DNA from 2 places in the Frankia umida genome. Region 2 is predicted to be linked to the other one. Evidence: riboswitches for the same ligand, from Rfam matches in the RefSeq annotation. Region 2 holds a riboswitch; the other holds the start of a gene.
What was found. A riboswitch is a leader RNA that binds a small molecule or an ion and turns the genes downstream of it on or off. The one in region 2 is predicted to bind cyclic di-AMP.
Positions count from the first base shown of each region.

Region 1: it holds a riboswitch for cyclic di-AMP, as region 2 does, so the genes downstream of both, MXD59_RS01120 (transglycosylase family protein) here and MXD59_RS07305 (C40 family peptidase) in region 2, are expected to answer to the same signal.

Region 1 is NZ_JALKFT010000001.1:280,333-291,069, reverse strand. Features, by position in the region: gene purD (phosphoribosylamine--glycine ligase) at 1-710, opposite strand, end outside; gene MXD59_RS01135 (hypothetical protein) at 844-1,857, opposite strand; gene MXD59_RS01130 (adenylosuccinate synthase) at 2,086-3,369, opposite strand; gene MXD59_RS01125 (DUF3151 domain-containing protein) at 3,472-3,942, opposite strand; gene MXD59_RS01120 (transglycosylase family protein) at 3,985-4,713, opposite strand; cyclic di-AMP (ydaO/yuaA leader) riboswitch at 4,716-4,861, opposite strand; gene MXD59_RS01115 (transglycosylase family protein) at 5,369-6,049, opposite strand; cyclic di-AMP (ydaO/yuaA leader) riboswitch at 6,057-6,287, opposite strand; gene fbaA (class II fructose-bisphosphate aldolase) at 7,195-8,232, opposite strand; gene MXD59_RS01105 (DedA family protein) at 8,620-9,351, shown strand; gene MXD59_RS01100 (CAP domain-containing protein) at 9,507-10,454, shown strand.
Region 2 is NZ_JALKFT010000005.1:189,047-199,783, forward strand. Features, by position in the region: gene tadA (tRNA adenosine(34) deaminase TadA) at 1-83, opposite strand, end outside; gene MXD59_RS07285 (tRNA adenosine deaminase-associated protein) at 76-573, opposite strand; gene MXD59_RS07290 (Mur ligase family protein) at 1,132-2,382, shown strand; gene MXD59_RS07295 (type 1 glutamine amidotransferase) at 2,379-3,218, shown strand; gene MXD59_RS07300 (PHB depolymerase family esterase) at 3,311-3,961, shown strand; gene MXD59_RS07305 (C40 family peptidase) at 4,722-5,693, opposite strand; cyclic di-AMP (ydaO/yuaA leader) riboswitch at 5,819-5,997, opposite strand; gene MXD59_RS07310 (hypothetical protein) at 6,384-6,770, opposite strand; gene corA (magnesium/cobalt transporter CorA) at 7,053-8,381, opposite strand; gene MXD59_RS07320 (PhzF family phenazine biosynthesis protein) at 8,552-9,334, shown strand; gene MXD59_RS07325 (hypothetical protein) at 9,430-9,858, opposite strand; gene MXD59_RS07330 (hemerythrin domain-containing protein) at 10,041-10,737, shown strand, end outside.

The sequences.
Region 1 (10,737 bases), on a different contig from region 2:
AGCCCGTGCGACGCCCACGGCAACGGGGTGTACGCACCCATCCCGCCGGTGTTGGGCCCGGTGTCCCCGTCTCCCACCCGCTTGTGATCCTGTGCCGGGAGCAACGGCATGATCGCCCCGGACTCGGTGACGATCGCGAACAGCGACACCTCCGGCCCGTCCAGGTACTCCTCGAGGACGACCCGGTCATCCGGCCCGCGCAGACTCGCCCGCACCGCCGCGACGGCGGCCTCGCGATCCTCGGTGACGGTGACGCCCTTACCCGCCGCGAGCCCGTCGTACTTGACGACGTACGGCGGGCCGAACGCGTCCAGATCGGCGAGCGCCGGCTCGACCTCGGTATGGTCGCGGGCGGCCGCCGTCGGCACCCCCGCCGCACGCATCACCTGCTTCGCGAACGCCTTACTACCCTCAAGCCGCGCCGCCGCCGCGCTCGGCCCGAACACGGCGAGCCCCCGACGGCGCACCTCGTCCGCCGCCCCTGCGACCAGCGGCACCTCCGGCCCGATCACCGTCAGATCCGCGCCCACCTGTTCGGCGAGCACCGCGACCGCGTCCGGATCGCCGACATCCAACGAGCGCGGCTCGGCGATGTCCGCCGTACCCGCGTTACCCGGGGCGCAGACCAGCGCGTCCACCCGCGGATCACGGGCCAGCGCCCGGCACAACGCGTGCTCACGCCCACCCGAGCCGACGACCAGAATCCTCATGCGCTTCCCTCATCGACGTCGGAGCGCCGATACCGAAATGCGAGCCAGCCGGGTCGAGTCACCCTGACACACTAGCGTGCCAGCTGATCATCTCGCCCGCCGTGCGAGTTTGCTCGCTTCGGCTTCGGCGGTGTCACAGGCCGACGCCGGATCGCCAGAGAAGGTGTGCCATCCCGTGGACGAGTTGGAGTGCGCAGCGTCGGGCGTCGACCTCGGCCATGCCCGCCACGATGGCGGCGGCGTCGACGGGCCAGACCCGGACCTCGCGTCCGAGCACCGTCAGCGGGGCCGGATCGTCGCGGCCCTCGAAGGTGCGACCGTCCGGCTCGACGAAAAGGTGCAGGGAACGACCCGCCGTGGGGAACGACTCGCACCGCCAGTAGAGCAGGGGCCAGGCCTGGAGCCGCTCTCGCCGGTGCGGTCGGCGTCGGCGACGCTCCTGGGACGTGCCCGGTCGTCCGGTGACCCGGTGGTGTCGCTGCGATCCGCGCCGCCCTTCGGTCTCGTGCCGCGAGCCGTCGGGGCCGCTCAGATCATCGGCGTGGGGCGGGTCGGCGACCAGGTGGTGCGGATCGTCGGCGAGGTGGTGGGCCTCGTCGGCGAGGTGCTGCGGGTCGGCGGCCAGGGGGGGTGGGTCGTCCGGGCGGGGTGGGCGGCCGTCGAGGTGATGCCAGGGGTCGAGGCGATCAAGATGGTCGAGGCGGCGCAGCTGGTCGATGCCGGTGGTGGGGCCTGGGCTGGTGCCGAGGTCGATGCCACTGCCGAGGTCGAGGCTGGCATCGGGGTGCGAGGGGACGGGGTGTCGGGTGGTGGATCGGCGCGGCCGGGCACCGTAGGCACGGACGGTCACGGGGGGGACGAGGTGCTCCGCGGCGCAGAAGTCGAGGAAGTCGCGGAGCTGGGCGTCGACGTGGTTCGCGACGGCGGCGGCGCGTTCGAGTCGTTGGGCCTCGGCCCGCTTGGAACTGCGGATGGCGTGGCTGCCGCGGAGCAGGACATCGGTGAGGGTCTCGGGCAGGGCTTCGCCGGTGGGGGAGAAGCCGACCGGCCAGGCATCCGAGTCGGTGGGGTCGGCGCGGTGCAGGTAGCGGCGGCGCACCGCGGGGACGAGGGCCGTGGACGGTACCGGGGCCGCCTGGCCGGGCACAGAGCGATCATCACCCGATGACCGCGAGCCGATTGTGGTCACCGCCTTCACCCCACCCCACTATCGCAGTCCGTGACTGCACCAGCGTCACTGGTAACTCTGCGTTACGCAAGTGAGTGGCGTGGCGGAGCACGGGCCCGGCCGGGCCGGGGCGAGGTGAGGCGGGGTGAAGGTCGGGACGGAACGAGGCGGAACGGAACCAGACGGAACGGGCGGGGAGAGGTGCGGTCAGACCAGGTCGTTGATGACGAGGGTCTGGTCGCGACCGGGGCCGACGCCGATCGCGGACACGGGGGCGCCGGAGAACTCCTCCAGGGCGCGGATGTAGTCCTTGGCGTTGGCGGGCAGATCCGCGAAGTCGCGGACGGCGGAGAGGTCCTCGTGCCAGCCGGGGAGCTCGGTGTAGATCGGCTTGGCATGGTGGAACTCGGTCTGGGTCATCGGCATCTCGTCGACGCGTTCGCCGCCGATGTCGTAGCCGACGCAGATCGGCACCCGGTCGAAGCCGGAGAGCACGTCCAGCTTGGTGAGGAAGAGATCGGTCAGGCCGTTGACCCGGACCGCGTACCGGGCGATCACCGCGTCGAACCAGCCGGTGCGCCGGGCCCGGCCGGTGGTGACGCCGAACTCGCCGCCGATGCGGCGCAGCTCCTCGCCGACCTTGTTGTCCAGTTCGGTGGGGAACGGGCCGGACCCGACCCGGGTGGTGTAGGCCTTGATGATGCCGATCACCCGGTTGATCTTCGTCGGGCCGATGCCGGCACCGGTGGCGGCGTAGCCGGCGGTCGGGTTGGACGAGGTGACGAACGGGTACGTGCCGTGGTCGACGTCGAGCAGGGTGCCCTGGGAGCCCTCCAACAGGACGACCTTGCCCTCGCGCAGGGCGGTGTCCAGGATGAGGCCGGTGTCGGCGATGTGCGGGCCCAGGCGCTTGGCGTACTCGGCGTACTCGTCGCACACCTCGTCGAGTTCGATCCGGCGCCGGTTGTAGACCTTGACGAGGACCTGGTTCTTCTCCCGCAGCACGAGCTCGAGCTTCTTGCGGAAGATGCCCGGGTCGAGCAGGTCCTGCACGCGGATGCCGGTGCGGGCCACCTTGTCACCGTAGGTCGGGCCGATGCCGCGACCGGTGGTGCCGATCCGGGCCTTGCCGAGGTAGCGCTCGATCACCCGGTCCAACGCCCGGTGATGCGGCATGATCAGATGCGCGTTGGCGCTGATCAGCAGGCGGGAGACGTCGATCCCACGGGCGGCGAGGCCGTCCATCTCGGTGAGCAGCACGCCGGGGTCGATGACGACCCCGTTGCCGATCACCGGGATGCAGTCGGCACGCAGGATGCCACTGGGGATCAGATGCAGCGCGTAGCTGTCCGCCCCGATGACCACCGTGTGGCCGGCGTTGTTGCCGCCCTGATAGCGAACGACGTAGTCGACGGCGCCGCCCAACAGGTCGGTCGCCTTTCCTTTTCCCTCGTCGCCCCACTGGGCGCCGATGAGGACGAGAGCGGGCACTCGGGCGAGGTTACTAGGGATGACCGCCGCGCGTGGCCGAAGTGTCAGGTCAGACAGCGTCCGACCGTACGGACCGGCTCCGCGGGAGGCCTCCGACGGGCCTCAGACCAGGCCGAGGGCGCCGGCGACGGTGGGGTCGCTGTCGGCGAGGAAGGTGCGGCAACGGTCGGCCTCGGCCGTCTCGCCGATGACGGCGGCGGCCTGGCCGAGGACGGCGAGCGCACGCAGGAAACCGCGGTTGGGCTCGTGGGACCAGGGGATCGGACCGATGCCCCGCCAGCCGGCGCGGCGCAGCGCGTCCAGCCCCCGGTGGTAGCCGGTGCGGGCGTAGGCGTAGGCCTCGACCGTGCGACCCGCGGCGAAGGCCTGCTCGGCGAGAACCGCCCAGGCGGCGCTCAGCTCCGGCGTGGCCGCCGCGACGGCGCTGGGATCCGCACCGGCGGCCAGCGCAGCGGTGGCGGCCGCGTCCGAGGGCAACCGCGTGGGGGGCGGGCCGGACAGCAGGTTGTGACCGGCCGCGGTGCCGCCATGGCCGCTGTGGCTGCCGTGGCCCGAATCCGACGAGGTCATCATGACCTCATCCTGCCGCACCCGGTCGTGCGGTGCCGCACCGGGTCAGGAGCGGACGGTGACGTTCCACAGGTTCTCGCCGACCACACCGGCCTGGCCGTCGCTGGTCCGGGTCAGGTAGCCGTACAGCGCGGCGATGCCCTGCGACTGCGGGCCGAACTTGCCGTCGACGGTGAGCACGAAGCCCTTGTTGCGCATCGCGGCCTGCCAGACGAACGCGTCGGGCCGGACATCCCCGCCGTAGCTGGCGTTCAGGACGGTGCCGCTGAACGAGCCGTCGCCCATCTCCTGCCGGGCCCGGTCGAGGGTCATCGGCTGTTCGGCCGGGGTGAGGGCCTGCTCGATGACGTCACCGGAGCCGGAGCCGACGCTCGCCGGGCCGTTGTTGACCAGCCCCATCTTGCGGGAGCAGGACGGCCACGGCTGCCAGCCGCGGGAGTTGTACAGCTTGGCGGCGGCCTCGTCCTGGGTGGCCGGGGATGCCTGGTACGGGCGGCCGGAGTAGCCCAGGCCGTGCCAGGTCTGATCATCGAACTGGTAGGCGCCGGTGAAGCCGTTGCCCGTGTTGATCGCGTAGTTGCCGCCGGACTCGCACTGGCGGAGCTTGGCGAAGTCGTCAGCGGTGGCGGCCCCGGCCGGACTGGCGCCGACCGCGGTGACCGCGAGGCCGCTGCCCACCAGGGCGGTGACCGCGCCGGTGGTGCGCAGGATACGGGTCGCAGCCGAGGGGGCCTGCGCTGCCCGGTGCTTACCTCCACGCCGTGCTGACGGCATGTCAGTCCAATCCCGTGTCGCCTGCGGGGTGAGCTGTCGGGTTCGGACTGGGATGGCCCGGCCGGCGTGAGCCGACTTAACCCCAAGGACGTCCGGAGACGCCCGGTAGTGGTTCCCCCACTCCTGCCCATGTCGGTGCGCTCGGCCAGCCGCCTGGACAGTGGGCAGGACTCGGCGTCCGTCCCGACGGCATCGCCTGATGGCGAGTGAGCGGCACTCTAGCGATACCGGTCCAGGCCGTGCAAACCGGGGTGGTTCGTGGCAACCGGGCGACCCACGCACAAGGCGTGGCCCGGACGGGCCGCCCGATCGTGGAACACCGGTGCACCTCAGGGGTCGCTCCCGTGTACCCGAAGGGTTGGCCGGGTAGTACCTCGGTGCTCGGGGTGCCCCGGTGGGGGGTGGTGCGCCCGACCGGCCCGTTGACTCCCGCGCGCCGGAGATCGTCCGGGCTGTGCGGGGGGACCGGTCGGGTCGTGGCGTCACGCTGCCCGGCCTGTGCGGCCGGGGTGGGACGGCTGGCGCCGCCCGGGGCTTGTGTCCCCATGCCCCGGGCGGGTCGGACCAGATGCGGATGGTGCCGGATGGCGGCGTCGCAACCGGTCCAAGGACGCGTTGTGGGTGGCGTCCGGCTCAGTGCGGTGCGGCGGGTGGCTCAGCCGAAGGTGGCGTGCCATGTCGCCGGTCCGACGACACCGTCGGCGGCGAGACCCCTGGCGGACTGCAGCGCGCGGGCGGCAGCGGCGGAGCGTGGGCCGAAATGACCATCTGGGACGAGCGGGTAGCCGATCTGGCTCATCCGCGCCTGCCAGGCTCGTACGTCGGCGCGGTTCTGCCCGGCCAGCGCGGTCGAGAGGGTACGGGTGTACGAGGGCGTCGAGAGTGCCGCGGGGGCGACGGTCAGCGCGCCGCGCTGCGCGGTGCGGGACGCCTGCACCGCCGCGCCGGACGAGGAGCCGCCGGCGAGCTGCGCCGTGCCCATGCCACGGCCGCAGACCGGCCACTGCCCGAAGCCGGAACGCTGGGCCAGGCGCAGCGCGGCCTCGTCCTGGACCGCGGGTGCGGCCTGGTGCGGCAGGCCGGTGTAGCCGAGGCTGCGCCAGGTGCCGGCCGAGAACTGGTACGCCCCGAAGTAGCTGTTGCCGGTGTTCGTCGTGTAGTTACCGCCGGACTCGCACTGCCGCAGTCCTTCCCATGTGGTCGCCGCCTGCGCTGGACCGGCGACGGCGAGTGAGCCGCCGACCGCCGCTGCGAGAACTGGAGCAACCATGAGAACCCGCGCCCGTATACGGGTGCCGGCGCTCCATTGTCGGCCACTGGTACGTGCGTCGGACATGTATGTGTAGTCCTTCCCCACGCCTGCGAGGTGAGCTGTCGGATTCGGGCTGGGAACTGCCCGGTCATGCCAGGGACATCCTGGGACGCGCACAGACCGAAACCACGGCCGGTCTGGCGACGCATGACTTCACCCCTAGAGCATCGAATCCTTTCGATGCTCGGAGATGGTTCCCCCGTTCCTGCCACATGGTGACGGAGAAATCGCCGGTCGGGGGCAGGATTCGGCGTGCCGCCCGACGAATGCCGCACGTTGTCGTTCGGCACGGCGATGACCATAACCACGCCGTCCGGCGAGTCGCCAAGCATTGAATAGGGTGCGTGACCAACAGCACACTCGGCGTGGCTGCTTGGTGATGGGGTGCATTGGCTGGTAACGCGCGTGCGCGCCCGCTCATCAACCTGGCGACATCTTCGAATGGCCGTTTTGTGCGCGCCTGCTCACGCTGTTTGCCGATGGGGCACGATGGGCGGAGCGTAATGATTTATGTCGAACGCGTCACCTGGTCGCCGACACGCCGCGATGTGCGGCCGTATCCGACTGATGGCTTTGTGTGCAGATTCTGCCTTGATGGGGTTCGACATGGCAATACGCCGATGCTGGTCGATGCGTGGGCAGCTGTGAGATACGCAATGATCTGCAACCGGCTTGTTACATGGCTGTGATTTGGTCTCGCAAAGTAAATCGATCATGTCTCTGCGTGACAGCTTCGGGGCGGATTGCGGACTCTGACGGGTGGGATGTCCGGTCCATGTCGCCTGTCCGGGGACGCGGCCGGGCGGCCCCGCCGCCACGGATCTGACGCTGCGTAGAGAGGTCGTGGCGTTTGGCTGGTAGGTGGGCGGGTGGTCCGAGCCCCATGGGTCGGCCATGGCGCTGTCATGCCTATCCGGCACGGCCGGAGGCTTTGGGCGGAACCGTCTGGCCGCGATGGAGCACGGTGGCGGTGCCCTCGATGTGCCGAGATGACGGTTCCGTGACCGAGATGACGGTGTCGCAACGCAGTGGTCCCCCAGTCGCGAGCGGCAACTGGGGGACCGGCGGTTCTGGGCGGTGACTCCGGTGCGGGACTGTTTCTCCCGCCCGGGGCCGTCCCGCCCCGGATGGATGGAGCCCGGCTGGTTCGTCGGGCCTTCCTGTCTGGGTCAGGCCTTCCCGAGCGAACGGCCGGTGGAGCGCAGGTCCTCACAGGCCTGGGCGACTCGGGCGGCCATGCCCGTTTCGGCAAGCTTTCCGTAGGTTCGTGGGTCGTAGGCCTTCTTCACGCCGACCTCGCTGTCCACCTTGAGGACACCGTCGTAGTTCTTGAAGGCGTGGTCCACAATGGGGCGGGTGAATGCGTACTGGGTGTCGGTGTCCACGTTCATCTTGACGACGCCGTAGTCCAGCGTCTCCCGGATCTCGCTGAGGTCCGAACCGCTACCACCGTGGAAGACAAGGTCGAACGGCTTGGAACCAGCCGCAAGGCCCAGCTTCTGTGCGACGTGGTCCTGGCCGTCCCGAAGAATCGTGGGGCGCAGCTTCACGTTGCCGGGCTTGTAGACGCCATGGACGTTGCCGAATGTCGCGGCGAGCAGGTAGCGGCCCTTGTCACCCGAGCCAAGAACCTCGGCGGTCCGCCACATGTCACCGGGGGTGGTGTAAAGCTTCTCGTCGATCGCGCCGACGACACCGTCCTCCTCGCCGCCGACCACCCCGATCTCGACCTCGAGGACGATCCGGGCAGCGGTCGCGTCCGCGAGCAGTTCCTCGGCGATCTTGAGGTTCTCCTCGAGCTCGACCGCGGAGCCGTCCCACATGTGCGACTGGAACAGCGGGTCGCGACCGGCCGCCACCCGCTCGCGGGAGATCGCGATCAGCGGCCGGATGTAGGTGTCCAGCTTGTCCGCCGGGCAGTGGTCGGTGTGCAGCGCGATGTTGACCGGGTAGGCCTTCGCGACATGGTGGGCGAACTCGGCCAGCGCCTCGGCGCCGAGCACCATGTTCTTCACCGTGGAACCGGACAGGTACTCGGCGCCGCCGGTGGACACCTGGATGATGCCGTCGCTGCCGGCTTCGGCGAAGCCGCGCAGGGCGGCGTTCAGGGTCTGCGACGACGAGACGTTGATCGCGGGGTAGGCGAAGGCCTCGGACTTCGCACGGTCGAGCATCTCGGCGTAGATCTCTGGCGTGGCGATGGGCATCGGTGGGGCTCCTTGTCGAAGCTGTCGGGGCGCCGATCAGCCATAAAAGGCGGCACGGGCCGGCCCGATCGGGCGCAAGCGCACCCGCGCGACTGTTGGTGGGCGAAGGGTATGACGACGCGCGTCGTTCGGGTGGCCGGATGCGGTGGACGTCGCGGCACAGTTGCGCCGACGCCGGTCGGCCGCGTCCGAGCATGGCGCGTCCGGGCGAAGCCACGCCGTCCGGGCGAAGCGGTGCCGTCCGAACGGCCTGGGACAGCGCGGGATGTGGTCCACCACGGCGACCAAGGGCTCCGCGTCGGACTGTCCGCGGTGGATTGCCGGCACACTGGACGGGTGGATGTCGGTCACCTGTCCGGGACGACCCTGTACGCCGTCGTTTTTGCGATGATCTTTATTGAGAGTGGTGTGCTGGTCGGTTTCTGGCTGCCCGGCGACACCATTCTGTTCGCCGCCGGTCTGGTCGCCGCCGACGGCGGCGCCGACGTCTCCATCTATGCCCTCTCCGGCGGGGTCGCGGTCGCCGCCAGCGCCGGTGCCGTGGCGGGCTATTACACCGGGGCCCGGCTGGGTCGGCCCTATCTGGAACGGCGGCACGGAACAGCCCTGGCTCGGACGGACGACTTCTATCGCCGGTTCGGCGCCGTGACGCTGATCGTGGCCCGGTTCGTGCCCTGGGCCCGGACCTTCGCACCCGTGCTGGCCGGCGCGGTGGCGATGCCGTGGCACCGGTTCCTGGCCGCCGCCGTCGCCGGTGCGCTGGTGTGGGGCAGCGGCCTGATCGTGCTCGGGTATCTGGCGGCGGACATTCCGGGGCTGCGGGATGCGGCGGGCCCGATGGCCGGGGTGGTCGTGCTGGTCTCGGTGCTGGCCGGGCTTGGCGGTGAGCTGCTGCGCCGACGCGCGGGCCGACGCCGCGCCGCGAACACGGATCCAGCCGCTAACACGGATCCAGCCGCGAGCACAGATCCAGTGGTGGCGACCGCGACGCGGGCGGATGCTGTGCGGACCGACTCTGCGGTGGACGAGCCGGTGATCGTCGAGGTGCCGTCGACGGGGGTGGCCGTGGTCGACGCGCCGCGGACAGTCGACACGCCGCACACAGAGGAGAGGAGGTAGCCAGGGCCGAAACGTGGTTCGCCACCGTTGGGCTGGGCTGCGACCGATCCGGTGACCTGGGTCGGGGGGCCGACCAGGCGAAGGATTCGATGCCACGTCCTCGTTCCTGGCGCTCGCCCGCGGGCTGCCAGCCTCTTCCTGCCAGCTGTCATCCGGTGGACCGCCGTCCGGTCGCTCGTCGCCGGGCGGGCCTGCTGCCCCCGCTCGTCACGGCGGCCCTGGCCGCGGGGTTGACCGCCTGTTCGCTGGCGCCCGGCCCCGGGGCATCCGAGGCGCTGGGCACCCGCGCGACGGACCCCGCCGTCCAGGCCACCTCTACTACCTTTACCACTGGCGCCGCGGTTACCACTGGCGCCGCGGTGGGCGCGGCCGACGTGCCGGCGTCCACCGCGGGTGTCGCCACGCCGAGCGGGGCACCGTCCTCGCCGGCGGAGACGCCGGGCAGCCCACGCGCGGATGTGCCCAAGTCGACCGCGTCCGCGCGCCCGCAACTCCTGGCCGCTACTCTGGGTAGTGATCCCACGGTGCCGGCGAGCTCTGCCGGCGAGACGGGCCTGCCGGCGGGGAAGCCGCCGTCGGTGATCGTCGCCGTGCCGACCCCCACCGCCGTCCAGGCTGGTGGTGTGACACCGGGGTCGTCGCCGGCCGCGACCGCGTCGCCCGCGGCTTCGGCCGCCTCCGTGGGGTCGGCGAACGCCCAGGCGACGGCGCTCGCGAACATCCTCAACACCGTGGTCAACCTCACCAACCAGCAGCGCGCCCTGGCCGGTTGCCCCGCGCTGGTCGCCGATCCGGCCCTGACCCTGGTCGCGCAGGCACACAGCGTCGACATGGCGACGGCGAACTACCTCGCGCACAACAGCCGTAACGGTGCCACGCCGTTCCAGCGGATCTCCGCGGCCGGCGTCGCCTACGTGATCGCCGCGGAGAACATCGCCGCGGGTCAGCCGACACCCGACGCGGTCGTGCGAGCCTGGATGGCCAGCCCCGGACACCGGGCGAACATCCTCAACTGCTCGCTGCGGCGGATCGGCGTCGGCTTTGCCGGGGGTGGGTCCCACGGGGCCTACTGGACCCAGGACTTCATCGCGCCCCCGCGCTGAGATCTCCCGACGTTGGCGGACAGACTCAGTCCTTGTGATATAGAACACATCCGCGGTGATGGTGGAGGGAACGGTACGCGCCGGTCCGACGGCGAGTCCCACCGGATTCTCGCCGCCGGACCGGCGCCACTGGCCTGGATACGGTGTGGCCGGACGATCCCGTAGGGTCGAAACGTCGTCGCCGAGGGCAGTCGGGCCACCTTTCCGGCGCCCTGACGGCGGCGGCAGCGACAGCACGCCGTCACACGGGTGGCCCGGCGCGGGTGCCCCGGGCAGGAGGAGG
Region 2 (10,737 bases):
GGGACGTCGCCGGAGGCCAGAGCGAGACGCGCCTGGTCCAGCGCCAGGCCCATCGCCGCCTCGTGACTGAACGAGTCAGCCACGGGCGTCGTCGAAGATCTCCCCGGCGCCGGCGCGTTCGCTCAGGGCGCTGATCAGGTCGGCGGGGAGCATGCCTTCCTCGCCGATGAGTTCGAGCAGGTCCTCCTCGGAGGTACCCAGGTCGGCGAGGAGATCCAGGTCACCGACGGGGGAGGCCTGGAGCAGGACGGCGGAGTCGTCGTCGTCCTCGTCGTCCTCGGTGGACAGGCCGGCCATGGAGGGCAGCGCGTCGGAGAAGAGACGGCCGGCGAGGTCGGAGCTGACCAGGGCGCGGCGGTCGGAGAGGAAGACCGACGGGTCCAGCTGCTTGTCACCCAGGCGGACGATCGCGAGGTACTCGTCGTCCTCCTCGAGGAAGGCGACGACGGAGGCGTCACCGAGGTCGCGCATGGCGTCGGTGAGGGCGTCGAGGTCGTCGAGGTCCGCGGGGTCGAGTTCGTGCACGGACCAGTGGCCGTGCTCCCGAGCGATCGCGATTGCCTTCGTGGTCACGGTGTGCCCTCACGTCCCTTCTGCGACCGGTCGGTGCTCGACCGGTCCGAACTCCCGCCCGACGGGGAGACCCGTAGGTCCGACGGCCGGCTGGTCCGGTGACCGGCTGGTCCGCTGGTCTGGTGGACCGGTCACTGGGCCGGTGCCCCGAAGCGCCGATCGGCGAACCTCGAAGTTCCCGGGCACCCGCGACAGCGAGCTCCAGGTCGTCAAACCGCAGGTCAGCATGGCCGCCGGTAGTTAACCGACCTGTCCCACCATGCACTACCTGTGATTCTCACTCCAGAAGCCGGATCCCGGTGGCCCGGTTCACCCCAATGGGTGAGTTCTACCGTGCCAGTCGGGTGACAGCTACACCAAGGTCCCATGGGCACATCCGGGTAGTCCGCGCGTAACGGACCGAACAAGTCCGTCCGTGCGGGGTGGGGTGTCGAACGGCGGCTCACGGTAGCCGCTCGCAGTGTGCGCACAGCGCACAGCGGATGCCGGGGAGATACCGGAACGGATCCGGGGGCGGCGTCCGGTGCCGGCTGTCGCCGTGGCACTGTAGAAAGCGCGATGACGACATCATTTCCGCGTAGGTTCACCGCCCGGACGCAGGCCGCCCTTGCCCTGGAGCGACTCGCCGCCGAGGCGTCCCGTCGGCTTGGCCGTGGTTCCGGGGAGATGATCGGCGGGAAACTGGCCCTTCGGGTGTCCCCGGGGGCCCTCGCCGAGGTCGGCTCCCGGCGTCCCACCGCCTGCGTGTCGGGCACGAACGGCAAGACGACGACGACCCGGCTGCTCGCGCGGGCGCTGGGCACCCTGGGGCCGGTCAAGTCGAACAGCGGCGGGGCGAACATGGCCCCGGGGGTGTTCGCCGCCCTGTCGAAGCCGCCGTTCGACGCGGCGGCGGCCCTCGAGGTCGACGAGATCTGGCTGCCGAAGGTCACCCGGGAGATCGGGCCGCGGGTCGTGCTGCTGCTCAACATCAGCCGCGACCAGCTGGACCGGTCCAACGAGACCCGGCGGATCGCCGCGATGTGGCGTGAACTCGGCGCCGAACTGCCCGACACGACCGTCGTCGCCAATGTGGACGATCCCCTCGTCGCGTGGGCGGCGGCCGGCTGGTCACGGCAGGTGTGGGTGTCGGCGGGGCAGAACTGGACGGCGGACGCGATGGTCTGCCCACAGTGCGCCCGGCTGCTGCACCGCAACGCCAACGGCTGGTGGTCCGAATGCGGGCTGGCCCGGCCGGAGCCGATCGTCTCGGTGATCGGGCCGCGGGAGCTGCGCTGGTACGGCCGCACTGTCCCCGCCCGCCTCGACCTGCCCGGACGGGTGAACCTCGGCAACGCGGCGATGGCCGCCGCCGCCGCCCGCGAGTTCGGCGTGGAGGTCGAGGCGGCGCTGGCCGCGATGACCGGCCTGGGTGACGTCCAGGGCCGTTATCAGGAGGTCTTCCTCGGCGAACAGGGCCGGCGCGGGCGGCTGCTGCTCGCGAAGAACCCCGCCGGCTGGGTGGAGATGATGGAACTGCTCGCCGACGCCCCGCCGCGTCCCGTCGTCATCGACTTCAACTCGCAGACCGCCGACGGCCGAGACCCCTCGTGGATCTGGGACGTCCCGCTCGAACGGCTCGCCGGCCGGCAGGTGCTCGTCACCGGGGAGCGCAAGGAGGACATGAGCGTGCGCCTGGCCTACGCGGAGGTGCCGCACAGCGTGCACCGCAGCGCTGAGGACGCAGCCCAGGCGGCCAACGAGAAGGTCGTCGACGTGGTCGCCAACTACACCGCCTTCCGCGACCTGCTCGTGCGGTGCACCCGATGAGCCGCCGCGGCGTCTCGACGACCCGGATCGCGCTGATCTACCCGGAGCTGCTCGGCACCTACGGCGACGGCGGCAACGCGATCGTGTTGGAACGGCGGCTGCGCTGGCGTGGCCTGCCGGTCGAACGGGTCGATGTCCCCGCCGGTTCGCCGGTGCCCGAAGGGTGCGACATCTACCTGCTCGGCGGCGGTGAGGACGCCCCGCAGGTGCTCGCGGCCGACGGTATCCGGCAGAACCGGGCGATCCCCCGGGCGGTGCACGGCGGTGCGGCGGTGCTCGCGGTCTGCGCCGGCTACCAGGTGATCGGTCAGAGCTTCCCGTCCGGCGGGGAGATCCACGAGGGGCTGGGTCTGGTCGGGATCGAGACCCGCCGTTCCTTCGCCGGTCCGGACGCCCCCCCGCCGGGGCGCGCCGTCGGCGACATCGTCGTCGAACCCGACCCCCGCCTCGGCCTGCCCACCCTCTTCGGCTACGAGAACCACGCCGGACGGACCAGGCGCCTGCCCGGCTGCCAGGGATTCCCCCTCGGGACGGTCCGCCGCGGCATCGGCGACGGCTCCGGCGGTGCTGGTGCCGCCGGAGCTGCCGGTGGTGGCGCGGGCGGGCGTGCCGGTGGGACGGCTGGGCCGGATGACGGCTCGTCCTCGGCGGGGACCGACGGGATCGTGGACGGGCGGGTGCTGGGCACCTACCTGCACGGGCCGGTGCTGGCGCAGAATCCGGCGCTGGCGGACCTGCTGCTGACCTGGGTACATGGCACGCTGCCGCCGCTGTCCGGACCGCCGGAAACCGTTGCACTGCGGGAGGCCCGGCACCGCGCGCTCACCGCCGGCTGACCGCCCAACGGCACCTTCGTGGTGGTCGGGCCACGGTTGTCCGATCACACGTTTGCGGGGTTTCGACTGGGGCGGTGTGGTTCCGTGGGACCGTGGCAGCCAATCCCCTTGCCGGCTGGTGGGGCAAGAACAAACGAACCGGGTACATCGTCGCGGCGGTCGTCGTCGTGCTCTGGGTCTTCATCCAGCATGACAGCGGTCCGAAGACCAAGCGGGACGCGATACCGAAGGGCTACGGTTCGTCCGGCCGGGAGCTGTATGTGCACGCTCCCGGCAGCCCCAAGAAGCCGATTCCGCTCGTGCTGATCCTTCACGACGACAACACCTCGGCCAAGACCTTCGACCATGACAGCAAGGCCGGCTCCGTGGCCAACGAGAAGACCTTCGCCGTCGCCTACCCCGAAGCCGTCGGCGGTACCTGGCGCATCGACAGCCCCGACGGCCCCGACGCCCGCTACATCCGGGACGTCATCGACTACGTGTCGACGAAGAAGAGCAAGATCGATCCGAATCGGATCTACATCTGGGGCGTCGGTGAAGGCGCCCGGCTGGCCCTCACCGCCGTCTGCTCGGCAGGCACCCCCGCCTTCGCCGTCGTGGGCGTCGTGGGCCAGTTCACCCAGGAGCCCCAGTCGCCCTGTGCCGGCCGCGTCCCCGTCGAACGCGTCGCTGAGACGGACTGGGACAAAAAAGTCAGCGAGACCCTCTGGAAGGCCTCCTCAGGCCACCGCCTGCCCGCCTGACCGGCCTTCCCGTCCCCGGCCTTCCCGTCCGGCCTGTCCGTCCGCCCCGTCAGACGTGGGCTGGCGGATGAAGAGAACTGTCGGACGAGGCCCGGCGCAGGGGAAAGGCCGGACGCGGGTCGGCGCAGGAGAGAAGGCCGGACGTGGGCCGGTGGGGATGGGAGGCCCGGGGGGCGCCCCCGGGGGGGGGGGGGGGGGGGGGGGGGGGGGGGGGGGGGGGCGGCCGCCGAGCGGCCCGGCCGCCCGTGGGGGGGCAGATCTGACGTCCGTCCGGCCGGAAGGAACAGACGGCTCCTGCCAGACAGGTGCGGGGCGACCGGTCGAGTGCGGCAGTGACTGGTCGGGGTACGGCTGGGGCCAGGTGCCAAGGGCATGGCGATGGCCGGCCGGGCGGGGAGGGGCGGTCGCATGGCCGGGGTCATCAGCGGCCAGGTTGGGGTGTGGCCGGGTCAGCGACGATGGTGACCCGGTAAGGGCAGCGTGCTGCTGCCGGACGACCGGTCGGGGGAGCATGCCCGACCAGGGCACTGGATGGTGCCGAACGTGTCCAGAAGTACGAAACGTGCCGACGCGTGGACGTGTACGGCTGCTACCTGACCGCGGCCGGAGGGGGGTGGTCGCGGGCGGCGTCAGTCGTCCAGGTCAGGGTCGTGTCCACGGCAGGCGCCGCGAGGTCCAGGAAAGGCTGCTGGCTACCCTCGGGACGTGCGGGAGGGTGGCCGCTGGGCCCGGCTCGGACGAAGCGGTGGCGAAGGTGTCGTCAGATCCGGCCCACGTAGTACGACGTGGTGTAGATCGACTGGAGCTTCACGACGTCGCCGGTGTGCGGGGCGACCCACATCTTGCCGTTGCCGGCGTAGATGCCGACGTGGTAGATGTTGCCGGGCGTACCCAGGAAGATCAGATCTCCGGGCTGCTTGTTGTACATGGAGATCCGGGTGGTGGCGGCGAACTGGGCGTCCGTCGTGCGCGGCAGGGTCTTGCCCAGCTGCCGGTAGACGTACTGGACGAGCCCGGAGCAGTCGAACGAGCTCGGGCCGTCGGCACCGTAGACGTAGGGCTTGCCGGCCTGCAGAGAGGCCAGGTAGACGGCCTTCTCACCGATGGAGTTCGCCGGGAGCGGGACGTCCACGTCGACGGAGACGTTGTCGATGATCGCACCGCGGGTGCGCGAGGCCGCCGCCGGGGCGGGCTGCGCGACCTGCAGGGTGGCGTCGTTCGACGAGTGCGCCGACTGGAGGGCGTCCGTCCCGTCGAAGATCGCGGTGACGTTCGTCGTGGTGAGCACCCGGGCCGTGTACGACGTGTAGCCCTGGTCGTTGGTGTACAGGTGCTTGAAGGTCGCCCAGCCGGTGGGCAGCTTGACCTGCACCTTGACGAGCTGGTTCGCCAGCGGCTCGTGGGTGGCCTCGTTGAACAGCGAGAAGCCGATGTCCACGGGCTCGTTCGGGGTGACCGTCACGTTCGGGTTGGTGACCCGCAGGCCGACCTGCACCTTGCCCGCCAGGGGCGGTGCGTCGACGGTCGTGGTGGTCAGGGTGGTGCCGACGGAACCGTCGGAGCTGATCGCCGCAGCGGCGATGCTGCCGCCGAGGGCGGCTCGCGAGCCGATCTGCGCGGCGAGAGTGACCGGGGCGGTGTTCGTCGACTCGTCGCGCGCCTGGTCGGCGTGGACGTCGGTGGCACAGCCAGCCAGGGCCACTCCGGAGACCGCTACGGTCCCGGTGGTCATCGCGGCGAAGGCACGCGCCCGGCCCCGACTACGGGTGACCGGCGTGGGGGACGGGGCACGGTGACGGCCGCGACCCGCGACGCGTGAATCTTCGTCGAGCTGCACGCTTTGTGCGGACAACGATGTATTCCTTCCCGTACGCCTGCGAAGTGAGCTGTCGGGTTCGGGCTGGGCTGCCCGGCCCGCGGCGTGACCTTCACGCTGCGGACTTCACCCCTAGGCCGGCACCGCGGTTCGGTGCTGGCCGGTGTGGAGGATGGGTCCCCCGCTCCTGCCCCAGATGACGACTCGGAGGGGACACCGGGGCCGGGGGCAGGATTCGGCGTTCGGCCCGGTGTTGTCGTTTCGTCGGCGTGAGACTAGTCCACTCGGATGGTGCGGGTAAACACTAGCTCCTCCCAACTACAGGCAGTGTGCACTGAAGTGCCCGCGCCCGGGCCACCACAAGTGCCGCCTGGCCGAGCCGATCAGGCTGTCCCAGCACGCGAAAACGCCTGGATGGGAGGTGGTCGCCAACCCCCGGATCGATGCCGTGACGTCGTGGAACCGGGTGTCCGCAGCCGGGTCGCCCCGATTGGACACCCACAGGTGGACACGGCCTCGGTCGCACCCGGTAACCGCGGAGCCGGGGCCGTGCAGCGGGCCGCCCGGGCCGTGGTTCATGCCCATCAGGCAGATCCGAGGGGTGCGTCAACGGGGGGTCCGGCCGCGGCGGGAGAGGAAGCCGGCGGTGTCGAGCATCTGGAGTTCGAGGGCGAGCAGCTGGACCTCGCCGGGCAACGAACGCTGGTGGGCAAGGGAGGCGACGGCGGCGCGGGCACGGTCGGCGAGCGCGTCCAGGGCGCGTTGGCGCTGGCGCATCCGGGCCCGCTCCTCCTGGATGGTGCGGACCGTCTCCTCCTGCCAGTCGCGCGTGCGGGCGAGGAACTCGCTGGCGTCCTTGGCCTGACGCTCGGCTTCCTCCAACCGGCTCAACAGGCCGTCGAGGACCTCCAGGCGGCCGACCAGCTCGACGATCAGATCACCGCGGTCGGGCATGGGGGTGGTCGCTCGCCGGGCGGGGTCAGACGAGGGCATGAGCTCCCCTGGGGGGTGGGGGATCGGGGGCTGTGCCGAGCCGCGGAGACGAGGCCCGGTCGCTCCGACACGGATGGTTACGGTAGCCGACGGCGACGACCGAATGTAACCCATCGTACGGATACGTCGGCACTGTCAACTGATAGTAAAAATGAACCATGGACCACCGGCTGGCTGCGTGTTTTGCGGCGTACCGGCGGTTTGGGCGCTATTTGTATGGGCATGCGCTGCGGGGCACCGGTTCCCGGCCGGCGTCAATGACGCAGGTCACTTTCGGGCCGGCTAAAGCCAGCCGTTACGTTTGAACGCCCGGTACAGCAGCAGACAGGCGACCACCATCACGCTCAGGACCGCGGGATAACCCCAGGTCTGGCGCAGCTCGGGCATGTGCTCGAAGTTCATTCCGTAGATTCCGGCGAGCGCGGTCGGAACGGCGGCGATCGCCACCCAGGCGCTGATCCGCCGCATGTCCTCGTTCTGCGCGATGGTCAGCTGGGTAAGTGTGGCCTGGAGCACCGAGGAGAGCAGTTCGTCAAAGTGCGAGATCCGCTCGCTGACCTGCTCGAGATGGTCGGCGACGTCGCGGAAGTAGCGGCGCATCGCGACGTCCACCATTCGTGGCCGGTCCAGGATGAGGCTGCGCAGCGGTCCGGTCAGCGGCTGGACGGCGTGCTTGAGCTCGAGCAGCTCCCGCTTCATCTGGTAGGCGGACTCGGTGGACGGGGTGTGTTCGCGGCGGAACACCCCGGCCTCGATCTGGTCGACATCCACCTGGATCTTCTCGACGGTGTCCACGTAGTCATCGACGATGCTGTCGCAGATCGCGTGCAGGACGGCGGTCGGGCCGTGGCGCAGCATCTCCGGGGCGGCCTCAAGCCGACGGCGCAGCTTCGACATCTCACCGTGCTGCCCGTGGCGCACCGTGACGACGAAGTCCTCCCCCAGAAAGATCATGATCTCGCCGGTGGTGACCACCTCCGAGGTGCCGGTCACCTCGGTGTGCGCGACGTAGGTCGTGGTCTTGAGCACCATGAACAGGTGGTTCTCGTACTGCTCGAGCTTGGGTCGCTGCCCGCCGGTGACGGCGTCCTCGACGGCGAGCTTGTCCAGTCCGTACTCCTGCGCGACCTCGGCGAGCTGCTCGTAGGTCGGTTCGAACAGGCCCAGCCAGGCGAACCCGTCCCGTTCGTCGCGTGCGAGCCGGAGCGCGTCGGCGGTGTTGACGTCCATCGTCACCCGCTTGCCGTGGCTGTAGACCCCGCAGGCCATCACCCGTCCGTCCGGCGTGGACTGCCGGATGATCGCGCGGGCCCGGCGCCGCTTGCGGCCGACCCGCACCAGCGAGACCGCCGGTCGGCTGAGCGCGCCGGCCAGCCGGTGGGCGTTCGCCGAGGCGTGCTCCAACGCGTCCAGCACCGGATGCTCACCCTGCGACCCCGACTGGTCGAGCGCACCGGACGGGTCGGCCGGGCCGAAGCGGTCGGAGCGGTCGGAGCGGTCGGAGTCGTCCGATCCGCCGCCGTGCGGTGTCGAGAAGTGAGGTTGTCCGGTGGTGTTCGCCGTACTGGAGATGTCCACACCGTTGTTGTCCGCGGCGTCGCCTTGTGTCATCGCTTCGTCGCCCCCTTCCAGGCCATCGGCGTACCGTTGGCGGTTCTGACGTACCGGTTGCCATCGTGACAAGGCGGCCGGGACTGCCGGGCAGGGTCCCGGTCGGGTAAGAGGATCCGTCCTCGGTTTTCCGCGCGGATGCGCGGGTGTGCCGTGGGATGGCGAGCGTGATGGCGAAGGTGACGCGCACACTGCCGTGGCGGCCCACGGGCGGCCCGGCGCCAGCCACGGAGGTACGGGTGACCGAGATCGAGGTACGCAGGCTGCGGGTGTTCGCCGATGAGACCGGCGCGGCGGGCAGCCTGCTCGCGGTGGTGCTCGACGCCGCCAAACTACTGCCCGACCAGCGGGAACGGGCTCAGATCGCACGGCGGCTCGGTGTGCCCGCGACCGTCTTCGTCGACGACCTGGAGCAGGCGGAACTCGCCGTGCACACCCCTGACCGGCAGGTGCCGACCGCGGGGGACGCCCTTGTCGGCGCCGCGTGGCTGATCGCCCGGCTGCTGGGCGGGCATCCGGCGGTCCTGCGCCTGGCCGGTGGGGACGCGGTGAGCTGGCAGGACCAGGGCCGGGTGTGGACCCGGACGGCGCTCACCGGTGTCACCGGCTGGACGCACCGCCAGGTGGGCAGCCCCGCCGAGGTCGAGCAGCTGACACTGCCACGCCCCGAACAGGACGATCTCGTGCAGGTCTGGGCCTGGCTGGACGAACAGGCCGGCGTCGTGCGGGCGCGTGCGTTCGGGGAGCGCCACGGTGTCGCCGAGGACGAGGCGTGTGGGTCGGCGTCCATGCTGCTCGCCGCGCGGCTCGAGCGCCGGCTGACGATCCGCCACGGCATCGGCTCGATCGTGCTGGCCGGGCCCGGCCCGGAGGGCTTCGCCGACATCGGCGGCCTTGTCGTCGAGGACGAGACCCTCCACATCGACCATCTCGACGACTTCCTCGCCGACTGAGCCCCACCCGCCAGCGGCGCCTCTCCTCTCCTGCCCGCGCGGACGGCTACTCCCCGCGCGGACGGCTACTCCCCGCGCGGACGGCTACCCGCTCGTCAGAGTGGCGGTTCGGCGGGTGAGCGCAGCATGCGCGTCCACGCGCCTTCGGTGATCTCGCCGCGGGCGTCGATGATGGCCCAGTCGACGATGTCGACGCTGTGGATGCGCAGCGGCAGGCCCATCCGGACGTGGGTGAGCGAGGGGTGCGCGCCGTCGCTGAGGCTGCGCCCGTGCAGCAGCGCCGGATGCGGCCAGCCGGACACGCGTGCCCAGGGCCACTCGACGGTGTCGGCCACCGCGATCTGATGGCGCACGAGCAGACTGCCCAGCGGGGGCAGCGCATGGTTGAGGTAACGCCGCCGGGCGTCGGTCAGGCGTGAGCGGGCGGCGAAGACCGCCTGCTCCCGGACCAGCCGCGACTGCTCTCGCACCGGCTGGTCGGGTGTGGGCTGGTTCTGGATCAGGGGGACATTCCTGACGGCCATGGCGGCCACAGTAGTGGAAATCTTTCTCAGGGTACACATATGCACCTCGAGTTCGGCACGCGTTCTTCGGTGCCCGCTTACTTTGTGTAGACATTTTCCAGATGCGGTCGTCGTGAGCAGGGCGTATCTTCGACGTATTGACAGTGATCCGCTACTCCATTCGTCCGTTCGACGAGGTGATCATGGCTGAGGCGTTGGCGACCCTGGTGGATTCGGCGCATGCGGATGCCTTCCACCTGATCGAACTGGCCGGTGGCTCGCCCGAGGTCGATCCAGGGGGCGCGGCCGATCCGGGGGGCGCGAACGCCACGCCCAGCGATCCGCGGCAGGTGCTGCGGGCCAACGACGTCGCCGTCGCGGCGATCTCCGCGCATCTGAGCGCGATGGAGGCCGTCGTCTACCCGATGTGCGCGCGCAACGTGCCCGGCGGGCGAGCGCGGGTGGCGGAGCTGCGCCGGTTGGCGCGGCGCGGCTCCTCGGTGATGCGCGGCATCGAGCAGTACGTGCAGGGCGATCTCAACCGTCCGGCGGCCAGCGTCACGAGCCTGCGCCGGGACCTCGCGGTCCTGCTCACCGAGCATGCCCAGACCGAGAACGCGCTGCTGCACGAGCTCGACCGGACGCTGTCCGACAGCGAGCGCACCCGCCTGCGGGAGCGGTTCTCCGCCGCGATGCGCCACGCCCCGAGCCGGCCGCATCCGCATCTCGGGCACGGCGGCCCGTTCGGCGGAAGCGCCACCGTCCGGCTGCTTGGCACCATCGATCATCTGCTGGATGTGATGGATGCCCGTGAGGTGGCCGGCGCCCCCGTTCGTGCTCCGGCGCCCGCCGGTCTCTGGGGCTGGTACCTGCTGGGCCGCCCGACCGCACCGGCCCCGG